One region of the Kitasatospora sp. NPDC058115 genome, then DNA from elsewhere that is predicted to be linked to it. Evidence: riboswitches for the same ligand, from Rfam matches in the RefSeq annotation. Region 1 holds a riboswitch; the other holds the start of a gene.
The links. Region 1 has a riboswitch for cobalamin ahead of ACFVVL_RS31055 (ABC transporter substrate-binding protein). Riboswitches for the same ligand answer to the same signal wherever they lie in the genome.
Positions count from the first base shown of each region.

Region 2: it holds a riboswitch for cobalamin, as region 1 does, so the genes downstream of both, ACFVVL_RS21845 (cobalamin biosynthesis protein) here and ACFVVL_RS31055 (ABC transporter substrate-binding protein) in region 1, are expected to answer to the same signal.

Region 1 covers NZ_JBHVTL010000036.1:76,823-84,370, reverse strand. Annotated here, with positions in the region: gene ACFVVL_RS31075 (hypothetical protein) at 1-271, shown strand, start outside; gene ACFVVL_RS31070 (maleylpyruvate isomerase N-terminal domain-containing protein) at 348-1,121, opposite strand; gene ACFVVL_RS31065 (hypothetical protein) at 2,016-2,375, shown strand; gene ACFVVL_RS31060 (hypothetical protein) at 2,723-3,025, opposite strand; cobalamin riboswitch at 3,105-3,310, shown strand; gene ACFVVL_RS31055 (ABC transporter substrate-binding protein) at 3,432-4,376, shown strand; gene ACFVVL_RS31050 (FecCD family ABC transporter permease) at 4,373-5,452, shown strand; gene ACFVVL_RS31045 (ABC transporter ATP-binding protein) at 5,449-6,267, shown strand; gene ACFVVL_RS31040 (ferredoxin) at 6,264-7,004, shown strand; partial or broken gene ACFVVL_RS31035 (hypothetical protein) at 7,128-7,548, opposite strand, start outside.
Region 2 covers NZ_JBHVTL010000020.1:72,340-79,887, forward strand. Annotated here, with positions in the region: gene ACFVVL_RS21820 (acyl-CoA dehydrogenase family protein) at 1-274, shown strand, start outside; gene ACFVVL_RS21825 (phosphatidylserine decarboxylase) at 734-1,426, shown strand; gene ACFVVL_RS21830 (CDP-alcohol phosphatidyltransferase family protein) at 1,413-2,291, shown strand; gene ACFVVL_RS21835 (hypothetical protein) at 2,385-3,917, opposite strand; gene ACFVVL_RS21840 (alpha/beta hydrolase family protein) at 4,079-5,194, opposite strand; cobalamin riboswitch at 5,407-5,586, shown strand; gene ACFVVL_RS21845 (cobalamin biosynthesis protein) at 5,620-6,606, shown strand; gene ACFVVL_RS21850 (cobyric acid synthase) at 6,603-7,548, shown strand, end outside.

The DNA.
Region 1 (7,548 bases):
GGACGGCGTGGACCTGTTCGGGCACCCCGCCGCGGACGTCGTCTCCGTCCTGCCGGGATCGGCCCGCCCCTCCTCCCCGACCGCCGACGACGTGACGGTGCCGGAGCTCGGGCTCCGGCTCCACCGGTCCTCCCCCTCCGCGACCCGGTGGTCGCGGCTGGCCCTGCTGGCCACGCCCACCGGGTGGGAACGGTGCTGCCCGGGGACGTTCGCGTGCGCGGAGGGCGGCAACGGCCTCGCGCCCCTCTTCGGCGAGTGGCTGTCCCCGTGACGGCCCCGCACCGGGCGCCGTCGGCCCGGTGGCGCCCGCAGGAGCGCGGGCACCACCGGCCGACGCGTCCCGCGCGCTACGCGTTCGGGTCCCACTCCGCGAGCTGCTCCATCGGCTCGGTGTCGCCGGTGTTGTCCAGGCGGTCGAGCGGGATGCGGTCGTAGAAGTACAGGACCAGGTCGCTCGCTGCGCCTCGCATCACCAGGTCACCCGGCGCCGCGTCGGCGGCGAGGTCGTCGCAGCGCACGCCGTCGGCGTCGAGGGTCAGACGCCAGGAGCCGCCCTCGGTCGCGTGCAGGTCGATGGTCGCCGGCTTGAACGGCCACGGGACGGTCGTCGCCGAGACGGTCGTCAGGAACTCGTCGACGCCCTCGACCGCGACGTCCGTCGGCAACGGCTGTGCGGCGCCCAGGGTGAGCCGGACGTCGTAGGTGTGGACGGCGATCTCCTGGATCTGGTGCCGGGCCAGGGCTCCGCTGGTCTCCGGGGCCTGCGAGCGGCCCCACCACGTCCAGCAGCCGCGGTCCGGGCCGGCCTCGCGCAGCGCGGCGAGCATGAGCTCGGTCGACTCGGCGAGCCAGGCGTCCAGGGCCTCCCGGTCGCGGGGCGCGGTCGGGGCGCCCTTCGGGTCCGTCCTCGCCGGGGGCTCGGCACCCGGGCCCGCCGCGACGACGGCGGCCTGACGGCGGCGGCCGTCGCCGAGGTGCTGCGCCAGTTCGCGCAGCGTCCACTCCGGGCATCCGGGGACCTGGACGTCGAGGTCGGGGGCGGACGCGATCGCGGCGCGGAACGCGGCCGAGCGGTCCTCGATCAGCCGCAGGACCTCGGGGAACTCCAAGATTTTTTGCACGACGGTTGTGTATCACGGGGCTCCGGCCGCCGGACAGCGAATTTGTCGGAGCCCGGTCAGAGGCCGCGGCTGCCCGGCCGGGCGGCGCGGTGCCTGCCGTGCCGTGCCGTGCCGACGGGCGGTGGCCCTGGTCGGCGGATGGGTGTGCCCCATCCGGTGGCGGGCCGAGGGTCGGCATGCCGAGGTCGGCCGACGCCTGACCGGTCCGGCGGGATGCGGCTCGGCGCCGTTTGCACAGCACCAGGACGCACCGGTCGAGTGCGTGGAAATCCGGTGGGCGGGAAAGGCCGTCCGGCAGGAAAACCGATCACATCCCCATGCCGATGACCGCCCGGCGTAGTCCCCGCGAGCTCCTCCCGCATCTCAGGAGAACCGGGAACGGGTGACCGCCGATGACGGAGGTCGCCGCAGATCGACCCACCGTCAGCGAGTCAATGGCGGTCCGCCGGCGAGCCGCTGGTACGACGTCCCCGGACCCATCGGACACCGTGTCAGCTTCTCGGGTTCGGTCGGATCCCCAAAGGGATCTCCTTGCTCGCGCGGCCTTCTCAGGCGTGTTCACATGGGTATTGTGCCCCGGCCACCGCCATGTGCGGTGTACGAACGGGATCGGAATTCGAGGAACTCACGGAGGATGGATTGCGACGGAAACACCTGACCCTGCTGCGGAACGTCGCCCTGTCGGTGCTGGCCGCCACACTGCTGACCGGATTCGTGACACCCCAGGCGGAGGCCGGTGACGAGACCGACCACCGGGGAGGGGGCGGCTGCCCGCACAGCTGCTCGTCCGGGAAGCCGGGCCCTCCGGGACCTCCCGGACCTCAGGGCCCGGCAGGACCGCAGGGACCGGCCGGACCGGCAGGACCCGCCGGACCACAGGGCCCTGCCGGACCTGTGGGACCTGCCGGCCCGGTCGGACCTGCCGGAGCCGTCGGACCGGCCGGACCGGTCGGCCCCGCCGGTCCGGTCGGCCCCGTCGGACCTGCCGGACCTGCGGGGCCGACCCTGCCGACCCAGATCATCCAGACGACCCACACCCTGACCTCCGGACTCAACACGGGAACCACGGCCTGTCCGGCAGGTACCGTCATCACGGGCGGTGGGCTGCGGACGCCCCTCGGCGGCAACAACCTCACGGCCCAGCTGTACGAGTCCTACCCGTCCGCCGCGAACATGTGGACGGTGTCCTTCAACAACTCGGCAGGCACCAGCGGCTCCTACATGGTCTACGCCGTCTGTCTGCCGGTGACGTGACCCGGGCGGAACCTCTTCTGACGCCAAGTCGCCTTCGGCCCGCCGGCGCACCGTTCGGGTGAGCTCGGCGGGCCTCGGCGATCCGCATCCGGCGGTGAACGGGCCAGGGGCGGACCCCTGCCGCTCAACGGCACCTCACGGAGCCGTCCGCCTGCTCCCACCGCCGGCGGTCGCGACCGTCCCGCCCCCGACGGACACCGCGCCGCGCTGCCACGACAACGACCCGGCCGACGATCTCGCCCGGCGGGTGCGGCCCGCACCGCGGCCCGCGACGTCACCACCCTCCCCTGGCCCCCGGCACCGGCCACCGCCGAGGGCGCGCACGTCGTGGCCGCGCGCTGCGTCCGTCATGGGCTTCCGCCGTCCGCTGCGTCGAGTGCCGCGGCGCGGGCGAGGAGTTCGTCACGGCCGACGGCGTCGCCGGCCGCCGAGGCGACGACCGTCCGGGCCCGGCCGCGCTCGACGATCCGGCGCATGGTCCGCCCGGGATCCGCGAGGGCCGTCGTCGAGGCGAGGACGAGGTCCGCCGCCTGGGCGAGCGGCTCGTGGTGGGTGTTGACGCCGTCCCGGTTGTGCAGGTCGGTGGAGAGCGTCAGGCCGGCCTCGCGCAGCAGCGGCAGCGCGAAGGCGCGCGGAGGGGTGCTCGGCACGTGGGCGTGGGGGCGCTGCGCGGCCGGCGCCAGGACGGTGTCCTCGGGCAGCCGGTCGGCACCGACCTGACCACGCCTGATACCTTGCCATCGCCGTGGTGTTCGGGAAACCGGTTCGAGTCCGGTGCGGCCCTCGCCACTGTTGCCGCGGAGTACCGCGGCCCTCGCTGACCGGCTTCGCCAGCGGTCAGGGCCACTGGGACGGCTCGAAGAGCCCCCCGGGAAGGTCGGCTGCGGTGCGTCGATGCGGAAGCCAGGAGACCGGCCACGGCGCGACATGTTCCACGAGGGTTTTGGAGAACACGTGCCCCGCGCTTTGCCGTACCCGTTTGTGTCCATACGTTCCGCACGCCCCGCAGGTCGGGTACGTGCCGGCCGGGCGGTCGCGGCCGTCCTTTTCACCGGCGTGCTCGGTGCCTGCGCGGGCGCCCCCGCGCCCGTCGCGTCCACGGCGACGGGCGGAAGTGCCGAGCCGGTCAGCCTGGTCAACTGCGGGACCACCGTGACGGTCGGCGCGCCGCCCGAGCGGCTGGTGACGCTCAACCAGGGGGCCACCGAGGTCGCCCTGGCCCTCGGCCTGGAGTCCCGGATGGCCGGTACCGCCTATCTCGACAACGCCGTCCCGGAGAAGTGGAAGGCGGCCTACGACTCCGTTCCGGTGCTCTCCGAGGACTACCCGACGAAGGAGAAGCTCCTCGCGGCCCGTCCCGACTTCCTCTACGCCTCCTACTCCAGCGCGTTCACCGAGAAGGTCGCGGGCAGCCGGGAGGAGCTGCGCGGCCAGGGCATGCCGTCGTACCTGTCCCCGTTCGGCTGCACGGACAAGAGCCAGGTGCCGCCGACGACCTGGCAGGCGATGTGGGGCGAACTGAACGACGTCGCCAGGGTGTTCGGCGTCCCGGAGCGGGCCGCCGCCATCCAGCGGGAGCAGGAGAAGCAGCTGGCCGGGTTCAGGGCGACGGCCGCGGGCAAGGACCTGAAGGTCCTGTGGTTCGACTCGGACACCAAGGCGCCGTACGTCGGCGCCGGCCACGGCGGGCCGCAGCTGGTGCTCGACGCCGTGGGCGCCCGCAACGTCTTCGCGGACCTGCCCGGCGCCTGGCAGAGCGTGAGCTGGGAGAAGGTCGTCGCCGCGGATCCGGACGCCATCGTGCTCGCGGACGCCGACTGGGACACCGCCCGGTCCAAGATCGACTACCTGGAGAACGACCCGGTGCTGAGCAGGCTCACCGCCGTGCAGCGCAAGGCCTTCGTGGTGGTGCCGTTCTCGGAGTCGACGCCCGGCGTGCTGCTCGCCGACGGCGCCGCCCGGGTGTCGGCCGGGCTGGGCCTGCTGCGCCCGGGTTCATGACCGCCGCACCCCGCCCCGCCGTGCGGCCCGCCGGTCCGGGCCGCACGGTGGCGGCCCTGGCCGTCGCCGCCGCCCTGCTCCTGGCCACCATGCTCCTCGGTCTGGCCGTCGGCTCGCAGCACGAGCCGGTCCGGACGGTGTTCGAGGTCGTGGTGCGCCGTCTCGGACTGGGCGACCCGCACGTGACGCTGCTGGACGACCAGATCGTCTGGCAGTTGCGGCTGCCCCGGGTGCTGGGAGCGGCCGCGACCGGCGCCGGCCTCGCGGTCTGCGGCGCCGTGCTGCAGACCCTGACCGGCAACGACCTGGCCGACCCCTTCCTGCTCGGGATCTCGGACGGGGCCGCCGCCGGCGCGGTCACCGTGATCGTCCTCGGCGTCGGCGTGTCCGGCGCCGTGGGCACCGGCGCGGTGGCGATCGCCGCGTTCGCCGGTGCCCTGCTCGCGGCCGTCGTCGTGCTGGCCCTGGCCGCCGCGCGCACCCGGACGCTGCCGACCACCCGGACCGTGCTCGCCGGCATCGCCGTGGGCCAGATGTGCGGGGCCTACACCTCGTTCGTCGTGCTGGTCCTCGGGGACCGCAACGCGGCGCGCGGCGTCATGGAGTGGACGCTGGGCTCGGTCGCCGGCGTGCGATGGCCCACCGCCGTCCTCCTGACCGCGGTCGCGCTGATCGGCATCACGGTCCTGGCCTCCTCGGCCCGCGACCTGGACGCCTTCGCGTTCGGCGAGACCGCCGCCCGCTCCCTCGGCGTCCACGTCGAGCGCACCCGCTGGGTCCTCGTCGCCACCGCAGCGCTGGTGACCGCGTGCCTGGTCGCCCAGACCGGCGTGATCGGGTTCCTCGGCCTGGTCGTCCCGCACGTGGTCCGCCTCGTCTGCGGACCGCGCCACGCTGTCCTGCTGCCCGTGTCGGCGCTGGTGGGCGCATCCCTCCTGGTCGGCAGCGACATCGTGGCGCGCTCGGTCCTCCCCGACCGGGAGCTCCCCGTCGGCATCATCACGGCCGGGCTCGGAGCACCCTTCTTCGCCTGGCTCCTGTGGCGCCAGGGCCGGGCCGACGGGAGCGGACAGTGACGGCGACACCCCCCGTCGAGCTCCGTGCCGAGGGCCTTCTGGTGCGCATCGGCGGAGCCACCCTGCTGGACGCGGTCTCGCTCGCGTTCGCCCCCGGCCGGGTCACCGGCCTGCTCGGGCCCAACGGCGCGGGGAAGACCACCCTGCTGCGCACGGTCGCCGGACTGACCCGGCCGAGCGGCGGGCGGGTCCTCCTGGACGGCGAGGACCTCCACGCGCTCACCGCCCGCCGACGGGCGCGCCAGGTGGCCTTCATGGAGCAGCAGGCGGACACCCGGCTGTCGCTGCCGGTCCGCCAGGTCATCGACCTCGGCCGCACCCCGCACCGCAGCCGCTGGCCCGTCCCGGCGAACACCGCCGCCGACGCCCACGTGCGGTCCGTGATCGCCGGCGCCGTCGCCGCGGCCGACGTCGGCCACCTGCTCGACCGGTCCTGGCCGACGCTGTCGGGCGGCGAGCGCCAACGGGTCCAGCTCGCGCGGGCGCTGGTGCAGGAGCCCGGCGTGCTCCTGCTCGACGAGCCCACCAACCACCTCGACCTGCGCCACCAACTCGGCTTCCTCGACACCGTCCGCGGCCTCGGCATCACCACGGTGGCCGCCCTGCACGACCTCGAACTCGCCGCCGCCTACTGCGACGACATCGCCGTCCTGCTCGACGGCCGGCTGGTCGCCCACGGGCCCGGCTCCGAGGTGCTCACCTCGCCCATGATCGCGCACGTCTACGGCGTCGACGCCACCGTGGAACGCCACCCCCGGCACAACCGACCGCACATCCGGTGGAACGGACTGCTCCCCGAAAGGACGACGCCATGACCTCCCCGCTCCCGGAATCCCGTGCCCGCCGCAGCGCCGTGCTGCTGGTCGGCATGTCGGCCGCGGAGGCCGTCCGCCGTGACGAACTCCTCCGGGCAGCGGCCTCGCACCGGGCCTCGATCGCGTTCCTGCAGCAGGCGGACCCGTCGCTGTCGGCCGAGCTGACCAGGCTGGCCGACGCGGGCACCGGGACCGTGGTCGTGATCGGCGTCCGCCTCACGGCCTCCGGCCCGGCCCACTCCTGGCTGCGGCGGATCGCCGCGTACTGGTGGCGCGAGCGCGCCGGCCACCGGCCCGAACTCCTCGTCGCGACCCGCCTCGCCGACTCGCCCGACGCGGTCGCCGCGGTGGCCGCGGTGACGAAGGCGATCACCGGCACGGAACCCGGCCTCACCTCGGCGGCCTGGGAGGACGTCCCGGGCCACCGGCACCAGGTGCTGGTGTGCCGCGGCCCGCGCTGCGCGGCCCAGGGCGCCGAGGAGGGACTGCGCGCCCTGGTGCAGGAGCTCGGCGCGCGGGGCCTCGGTGACGACGACGTGCTCGTGACCCAGACGGGGTGCCAGTTCCCCTGCAACCAGGCCCCCGTCGTCAGCGTGCAGCCGGACGACCTCTGGTACGGGCGGGTGGACCCGGCTGCCGCCGCCCGCGTCGTCGCCGAGCACCTCGACGGCGGCCGGCCGGTGGAGTCCCACCGCCTCCCCCGTCACCGGAAGGAGCAGACGGACCACCGCAGCTGATCGCGAACACCGGCGCGGGAGCGGGGTCGACCCCGCTCCCGGCCGAGCGAAGCCCGCGGGCCGTGACGCGTGCGGCCCGCCCTCAGTGGGCGGGCCGCACGGCCGCTGCTCCTCAGGGGCGCTCTAGGACGGGTCGACCCCCAGGTCGTGGGACGGATTGCCGCCGGACTCGATGGGCCGGCCCTTCACCTGTGCCTCGTTGGCGTGCAGCTCGTTGAGGTCGGCCGTGTCGGCGGCGATGTCGCCCCGGCTGTCGCCGCCGTCGCGGTGGACGCGGATGCCGTTCGCGGGGAAGTCGATCCAGCCCTGGCCGGCCTCGCGCCGGCCCACCCACGGGGTGTTGACGCCCTCCTCCGCGTCGACCCGGGCGGCCGTGAGGACGCCCGGGGTGGCGTTGTGGCCGTGGTAGACGTTGACGCCGCGGTCCGGGAAGGTGATCCAGCCGGCGTCGTCGGTGCTGCCCTGGACCAGCCGGGTGGTGATGTTGTCGGCCGTCACCCTTCCCAGGTTCCCGTTCGAGGTGCGGACCTCCACGCCGTCCGTG
Region 2 (7,548 bases), on a different contig from region 1:
CCACCAGATGATGGTCATGGCCGCCCGCAAGAAGGACGGCGGCGAGCGCAACGACCTGGAGGCGGGCATGGCCAAGTACCTGGCCTCCGAGTACTGCAAGGAGGTCGTCGAGGACGCCTTCCGCATCCACGGCGGCTACGGCTTCTCCAAGGAGTACGAGATCGAGCGGCTCTACCGGGAGGCCCCGATGCTGCTGATCGGTGAAGGTACTGCGGAGATCCAGAAGATGATCGTCGGGCGCCGGCTGCTGGAGGAGTACCGCATCGCGGAGTGATCCGCGGGCCCGGAGAGCCGCCGGACGACGGGCGTGCGGGCCCGTCCCGGCACCCGCCGTGCCCCCGCCCGGTTGGCCTGGTCCGCCCCGGGTCCGGCACGGCCCACCGGAGCGGCCACAGGGCGTACAGCTGCTGTCACACGCCCTGTGGCCGCTTCGGCATGCCCTCGCCGCGTCCCCCGCACGTGCCCCCCGGGCAGCCCCGCACCGGCCCGCCGGGCACGGTTGAGACATGAGTCACCAGCTTCGCCCGGTCCCTTGGGAACCGGAGCGGGGCCAGCTACGGTCGTAGGGAAGGGGCGCTGCTGCGCCTCCGCCAGGTCACATGACGAGCAGGCGGGTTGCCCACCCACCGGCTGGTCCCGATAGCATCCACCGGGACAGCAGACGTCCCTCTCTTACCCGATCCCGCGGTGGCCCCCGTCCAGCGGCCATGATCCCCCGCGACAAAGGTCTTCGATGCCCATCAGCCCGTCCCCTCACACCTCCGTCACGGACCGCGATGCCCTCGCAGCCACGACGGCCGGTCGTCGGCCCCGCGTGACCATCGCGCGCGGAGCCACCCCCTGGTTCGTCCCCACCCTCGCCACGGCCGCCGTGACCACCGCCCTCACCCGGCGCAGCGGCACGTGGGCCCTGGCGGCGGTACCCGCCTGTGCGCTCGGCGCCGGCATGCTGTGGTTCTTCCGCGACCCCGAGCGTGAGATCGGCACGGGCAGAGTGATCTCCCCCGCCGACGGCGTGGTCCAGAGCATCGACGCGTGGCCGGACGGCCGGACCCGCGTGGCGATCTTCATGAGCCCGCTCAACGTCCACGTGAACCGGGCCCCGCTGCCCGGCACGGTGACCTCCGTCGAGCACGTGCCCGGTGGCTTCGTGCCCGCGTTCAACAAGGACAGCGACCAGAACGAGCGGGTCGTCTGGCACTTCGACACCGAGCTCGGCGACATCGAGATGGTGCAGATCGCGGGTGCCGTGGCGCGCCGCATCGTGCCGTACGTGGACGCCGGTACCAAGGTCGAACAGGGCGAGCGGATCGGTCTGATCCGGTTCGGGTCCCGGGTCGACACCTACCTGCCGGCCGGCGTCGAGGTCGGCGTCGAGGTCGGCCAGAAGACCACCGCCGGGGTGACACGCCTTGACCGTGACTGATCCTGAGACGATCGTCGGCCTGGACGACGAGGAGACGGCCCTGCGCCGCCGCCGCTGGGCCCGCGACCGCGAGCTGCGCGCGCCGCGCTCGCCGCAGCACCTGTCCACCGCGGACTTCCTCACCCTCGGGAACGCCGTCTGCGGCTTCCTGGCGATCTACTCGATCACCACCGGGGTGCTCGTCCCGCACATCACCAACCCGGACGCCGCGCCGGACAAGCACAGCGCCGCCACCGCGGTCACGCTGCTGCTGATCGGCTCGATGTGCGACCTGTTCGACGGGCTGGTGGCGCGCAAGCTGCGCTCCTCCGCGCTCGGCGCCGAGCTCGACAACCTCGCCGACCTGATCAGCTTCGGCATCGCCCCGGCCTACTTCGTGGCGGTCTGGGGCATGGTCTCGCCGGGCTCCAACAGCCGGCTCTCCGCGCTGATCGCGCTGACCGTGCTGCTGGCGGTGGTGCTGCGGCTCGCCCGCTTCTCCGCCGTGAAGATGCGGCCCGGGGTGTTCCAGGGCATGCCCTGCCCGATGGGCGCGATGACGGTGATCGCCATCGTGCTGCTCGACCCGCCGTTCCTTCCCGGCCTGGTCGCCATCTTCGGCGCGGCGTACCTGATGGTCAGCCGGATCGAGTACCCGAAGCCGCAGGGGCTGCTGGCCACCGCGACGCTCTGCTGGATCGTCGTCTCGATCGGCTGCCTGGCGGCCTGGGCGACCGGTCTGCCGGGCGGCGACAACCTGCTGCACATCGGCGCGTTCGCGCAGATCGCGCTCGCCGCGATGGCGCCGCTGCTGGTCATCCGCCGCAAGGTGGGGCAGAAGGTCGGCGACGTCCGGGCGCGCCGCGCGGAGTCGCGGATCGGCTGACGGCCGCAGGACACGGCGGAAGGGCCCGGCTCCCCGAGGGGAGCCGGGCCCTTCCGCATGCCGGGTGCGCCGCGTACCGGGTGCGCCGCGCGGCTACGCGCCGCCGCGGTGGACGCTGAAGGCCGAGCGGCGGGCCGCCCGGGCCACGCCCGGGTCGGGGTGGACGCCGGAGACGGCGGTCAGCACCGAGGCCGCCCGCGGGTGCCCGGACTGCCGGGCCCGGGCGAACAGCCGCACCGGGTCGCCGGCCGAGGCGCCCTCGACGTGGCCGACGAGCAGTTCCGTCTCACCGTGGTCGAGCACCGCCGCGGCGGTGTCCACCCAGAGCCAGGCGGCGTCCTCCGCGCCCAGCACGTCGGCCGGGGAGACCCCCTCGTCCGAGCGCTCGGCCAGCCAGAGCAGCGCGTAGGGGCGCAGCACCGGCTCGTCGACGGCGGCCCGGACGGCCTGCTCGGCGGTCACGCCGGCCACCCGCAGCGCCTCGAAGGCCAGGCCGCGCACCAGTGCGTCCTCGCCCTGCGCGGTCTCCAGCAGCTCGGCCACCGCCCGGTCGGCCGGGCGGGCGGCCAGCCAGGCCCGGTACTCGGCGCGGGCCGGGCCGGGCGAGTAGTCGGCGCAGGCGCTCAGCAGCTCCAGCGCGCTCTGCTCGATGTGGCCGGCGGCGGTCTGCGCGACGGTGCAGATCTCCTCCAGCTTGGCCCGCACCGCCCAGTTCCCGAGCGGGGAGAGCTCGGCCGCGTTGTCCCGGCGGGTCAGCGCGCCGACGGCGGCCAGGCCGTCCAGCATCCAGTCCAGGACGGCGGCGACGTCGGCGGGCGAGGCCGGGGTGTCGATCTGCGGCTCGCGGCAGGTGCCGCGGACGGCGGAGACGGCGGAGGCCGCGTGCGGGACCGGCGAGAGGCCGAAGGCACCCTCGCCGCCGCCGACCCGGCGCTCGTCCAGGCCGCGCCGGAGCAGCTCCAGCAGCTCGATGTCGGCCACCGGGCCGTCCACCAGGTGGAGGAAGGAGAGCAGCTGCGGGGCCTGGTCGACGGCCTGCCCGGCGAGCACCGCGAAGACGCCGCGCAGGGCGGCGGGCGGCACCGGGGCGAGCAGCGTCCAGGCGTCGAACAGGGCCGACCAGCCGCGGACCACCGCCTCGTCGTCGTGTTCCCAGGCGTGCAGGCGCCAGCCGGGGCCGGCACCGCCGTCCCGGGCCTCGACCAGGCCGACCAGCAGGGCCTGGCCCCACGCTTTGGCGGCGGCGCCCACCGTCATGGCGAGGGCGCGGCCGGCGGCGCGGGCGTCGTCGGGGAGCAGCTCGCCGCGCTTGTCGACCTCGTCGAGTTCGCCGGCCCAGCGGGCGATCCGGACGGCGTCGACCAGCATGCGGCGGGCCAGCGGGGCGAGTTCGGCGGGGGCGGGGAAGCCCTCCGGCACGGGGACCCGGCCACGGCCGGGTGCGGGGGCGGGGCCTCGTCGGCGGGGTACGCCCGGGGCCCCCGGCCTGGCGCCGGCGGGGCGGTGGGCCGTTCCGGGGAGACGGGTCACCGTCGCACCGGTACCGATCGTCGGCGGGAGCGGGGCATCACGGTCGCGCGGATTCCGAGACGTCACGTCGAGCAGTCTTCCCCTTGTACCGGCCATCTGTCACATCCGGTTGTCCGCGCGGGGCGGGCGGGGGGCGCGGGGGCTCGACAAGATCGGGCAACAGAGGCCAAACCGACTGGCCTGATCTTTGTGGCGGGTCCATGCCACGAAGAACGGGTGCGCCGCGGAATTCCGCGCGAGGGGGGGATCGGAACGGCTCAGCAGAACGGAGTGAGCCAGCGGCGCAGGGTCTCGGCGTAGCGGTCGGGGGCGGTGTTCCAGAGCGCGGCGTGATCACCCCCGGGAAAGGCCTGGAGGTTGACCACGTCCGGTCGGCGGCGGGCGAGGCGCTCGGCCGCCGCGAACGGGGCCACCGGGTCGTCCGGGCCGTGCAGCACCAGGGTCGGCACCCGCAGGTCGGTCCCCTCGGCGATGCGGGCGAAGTCGGCCAGATCCACGCCGGTGCGGCCCTGCGCCGCGAGCGCGCCCAGTTCGGCGGCCGCGCCCCGGAAGCCGGAGCGGGCGGCGTCCCGGCGGGCGGTGGCCGGCCAGTCCAGCACCGGCGAGTCCAGGACCAGGCTGCTGATCGAGGGGGCGAGGTCCGAGCGGGCGGCGGTCTGCAGGGCCATCGTGGCGCCGAGCGACCAGCCGTGGAGCACCACCCGGCCCGCGCCGGCGTCCAGGGCGGTGCGCACCGCCGCCTCGACGTCCCGCCACTCGGTCTCGCCGAAGTGGCCGAGGCCGTCCGGGGAGGCCGGGGCGCCGGCGTCACCGCGGTAGGTGACGACCAGGGCGGGCAGGCCGAGGCGCTGCAGCTCGGGGAGGACGGGCAGGGCCTGGGTCCGGTCGGCGTCCGGGCCGTGCACCAGGACCACCCAGGTGCCGCGCTTGCCGTCCAGCCGCCACGCGGGCATCGCGCCGAGTTCGCCCTCGACGGCGGTCTCGGCGAACGGCAGCCCGAGCGCCCGGCCCGGGTCGCCGAGGTGGACCCGGGGGGTGAAGCGGACCTCGGTGCCGGGGGCGAGGGTGCCCCGGTCCGCGCGCACCAGCCGGCGGGTGACCCCCTTCTCGTCACTGTGCAGGACCTCCTCGACGACCGCGTGACCGTCCTCGCCCCACTCGACGGCCCAGCGGCCGGGGCGCTCGCTCACCGGCGTGCGGGTGAAGGTGACCCGCCCCGCGCCGAGGGCCTGGACGAGCACCGGGCCGGTCCGGACGCGGGCGGCCCCGGCCGGGCGGACCATCCGCTCGGACGCCCGGCGGCCGATCACCAGGACGGCGGCCCCGGTGCCGACGGCGGCGGCCGCCACGGTGGCCGCGATTCCCCAACGCATACTCGCTCCCCGGTGCTCGGTGTCTGGCTCGGTCTCCGGTCTCGCTGTCCCGACCCACCCTCAGTCCACTCGCGCGGGCGGGGGGAGGCCAGCAGGACACGGCCGTACGGGTAGTTCCGGGAGGAAAATCACATGGCTGCGGCGGGGCGGCCCGGCGTGTGACCAACACCCCCGACGACCTCGGTTGACTCCCGGTTCGGGCCCGTGATGGGATCCTTCAGCCAATACGGAGGCATGCAGAGGAAGCCGGTGCGAGTCCGGCGCGGTCCCGCCACTGTCACCGGGGAGCACGACCGGAACACGCCACGGCGGGCCGTCAGAAGCCGCTGGAAGGCCCGGGAGGTGCGTTCGACCCGGAAGCCAGGAGACTCTCGCCGCCGGTTCGTCGATCCAGGGCGCGGACCCTGAGTGAGGACACGCACGCGATGCTGCGCCCTGCCGTGCGCCCGTTGACCCGGGCCGCCGCCTTCGGCGCCGGCGCGGTGGCCGGGTACCTGGCCGACGCCCGGTTCGCCGACCCGCGCCGCGGCCACCCGGTGGCCGGCTTCGGCACCGCCGCCGCCCGGCTGGAACGCCTGCTCTGGCGCGACCACCGCGGCGTCGGCACCGCCTTCACCGCCCTGGCCGTGGGCACCGTCGCGGCCGGCGCCCTCGCCGCCGACCGGCTGCTGGCCCGCCGCCCGCCCGCCCGGGCCGCCCTCGCCGCCGCCGCGACCTGGACGGTGCTCGGCGGCACCTCGCTGACCCGGGAGGCCCGCACCATCGGCCGTTCGCTGGCGGCCGGCCACCTGACGGCGGCCCGGGAGCGGCTGCCGCACCTGTGCGGACGCGACCCGAGCGCGCTGGACGAGCAGCAGCTGGCCCGCGCGGTCGTCGAGTCGGTGGCCGAGAACACCGCCGACGCCGTGGTCAACGCCCTGGTCTGGGGCGGCCTCGCGGGCACCCCGGGCCTGCTGGCGTTCCGCGCGGTGAACACCCTGGACGCGATGGTCGGTCACCGCTCGCCCCGCTACGCCCGGTTCGGCTGGGCCTCGGCGCGGCTGGACGACGTGGCGGGCTGGCCCGGCGCGCGGCTGACCGCGCTGCTGACGGTGGCCGCCGCCCCCGAACCGCGCACCGCCTGGCGGGTCTGGCGGCGCGACGGCTCGGCGCACCCCAGCCCGAACGCCGGTCAGGCCGAGTCGGCGTTCGCCGGCGCGGTGGGCGTGCGCCTCGGCGGGACGCTGCACTACGGCGAGCGGGTGGAGCACCGCCCCGTGCTGGGCGGGGAGCTGCGGCCGGTCGGGGTGGACGACATCGAACGGGCCTGTGTGCTCTCCCGGCGGGTGAGCGCGCTGGCCCTGGGTACGACGGTCGCCGGGCACCTGCTGCTCCGGGCGGCCCTGGGCGGGATGCGGAGGAGTGGGGCATGAGCAAGGCGCTGCTGGTCGCCGGGACGACCTCGGACGCCGGCAAGAGCGTGGTCACCGCGGGCATCTGCCGCTGGCTGGCCCGGCAGGGTGTCGCGGTCGCGCCGTTCAAGGCGCAGAACATGTCGCTGAACTCCTTCGTCACCGCCGACGGCGCCGAGATCGGCCGCGCGCAGGCGATGCAGGCGCAGGCGGCCCGGGTGGAGCCGGAGGCGGCGATGAACCCGGTGCTGCTCAAGCCCGGGGCCGACGGCCGCAGCCAGGTGGTGCTGCTGGGCCGGCCGGTCGCCGAGGTCGGCGCGCTGGACTACCGCGAGCGCAAGCCGGTGCTGCTGGAACGCGCCCTGGAGTGCCTGGCGGACCTGCGCCGGCGCTTCGACGTGGTGGTCTGCGAGGGCGCGGGATCGCCCGCCGAGATCAACCTGCGCGACCGCGACATCGCCAACATGGGCCTGGCCACCGCCGCCGGCCTGCCGGTCGTGGTGGTCGGCGACATCGACCGCGGCGGGGTGTTCGCGGCGATGTACGGGACGCTGGCGCTGCTGTCGGCCGAGGACCAGCGGCATGTGGCGGGCTGGTTCGTCAACAAGTTCCGCGGCGACGCGCGGCTGCTCGCGCCGGGCCTGGAGATGCTGCGCGAGCTGACCGGCCGTCCGGTGCTCGGCACCCTGCCGATGCTGGCGGACCTGTGGCTGGACGCCGAGGACTCGCTCGACCTGTCCACCGTCGTCGACCGGACGGCCGCGCGCGGCCCGCTCGGCGCGGACGTGCTGCGGGTGGCCGTGCTGCGCTTCCCCCGGCTGTCCAACTTCACCGACCTGGACGCGCTCGCCCAGGAGCCCGGCGTGCTGGTCCGCTGGGCCACCCGCCCGGAGGAACTGGCCGACGCCGACCTCGTCGTGCTGCCCGGTACCCGGGCCACCGTCGCGGACCTCGCCTGGCTGC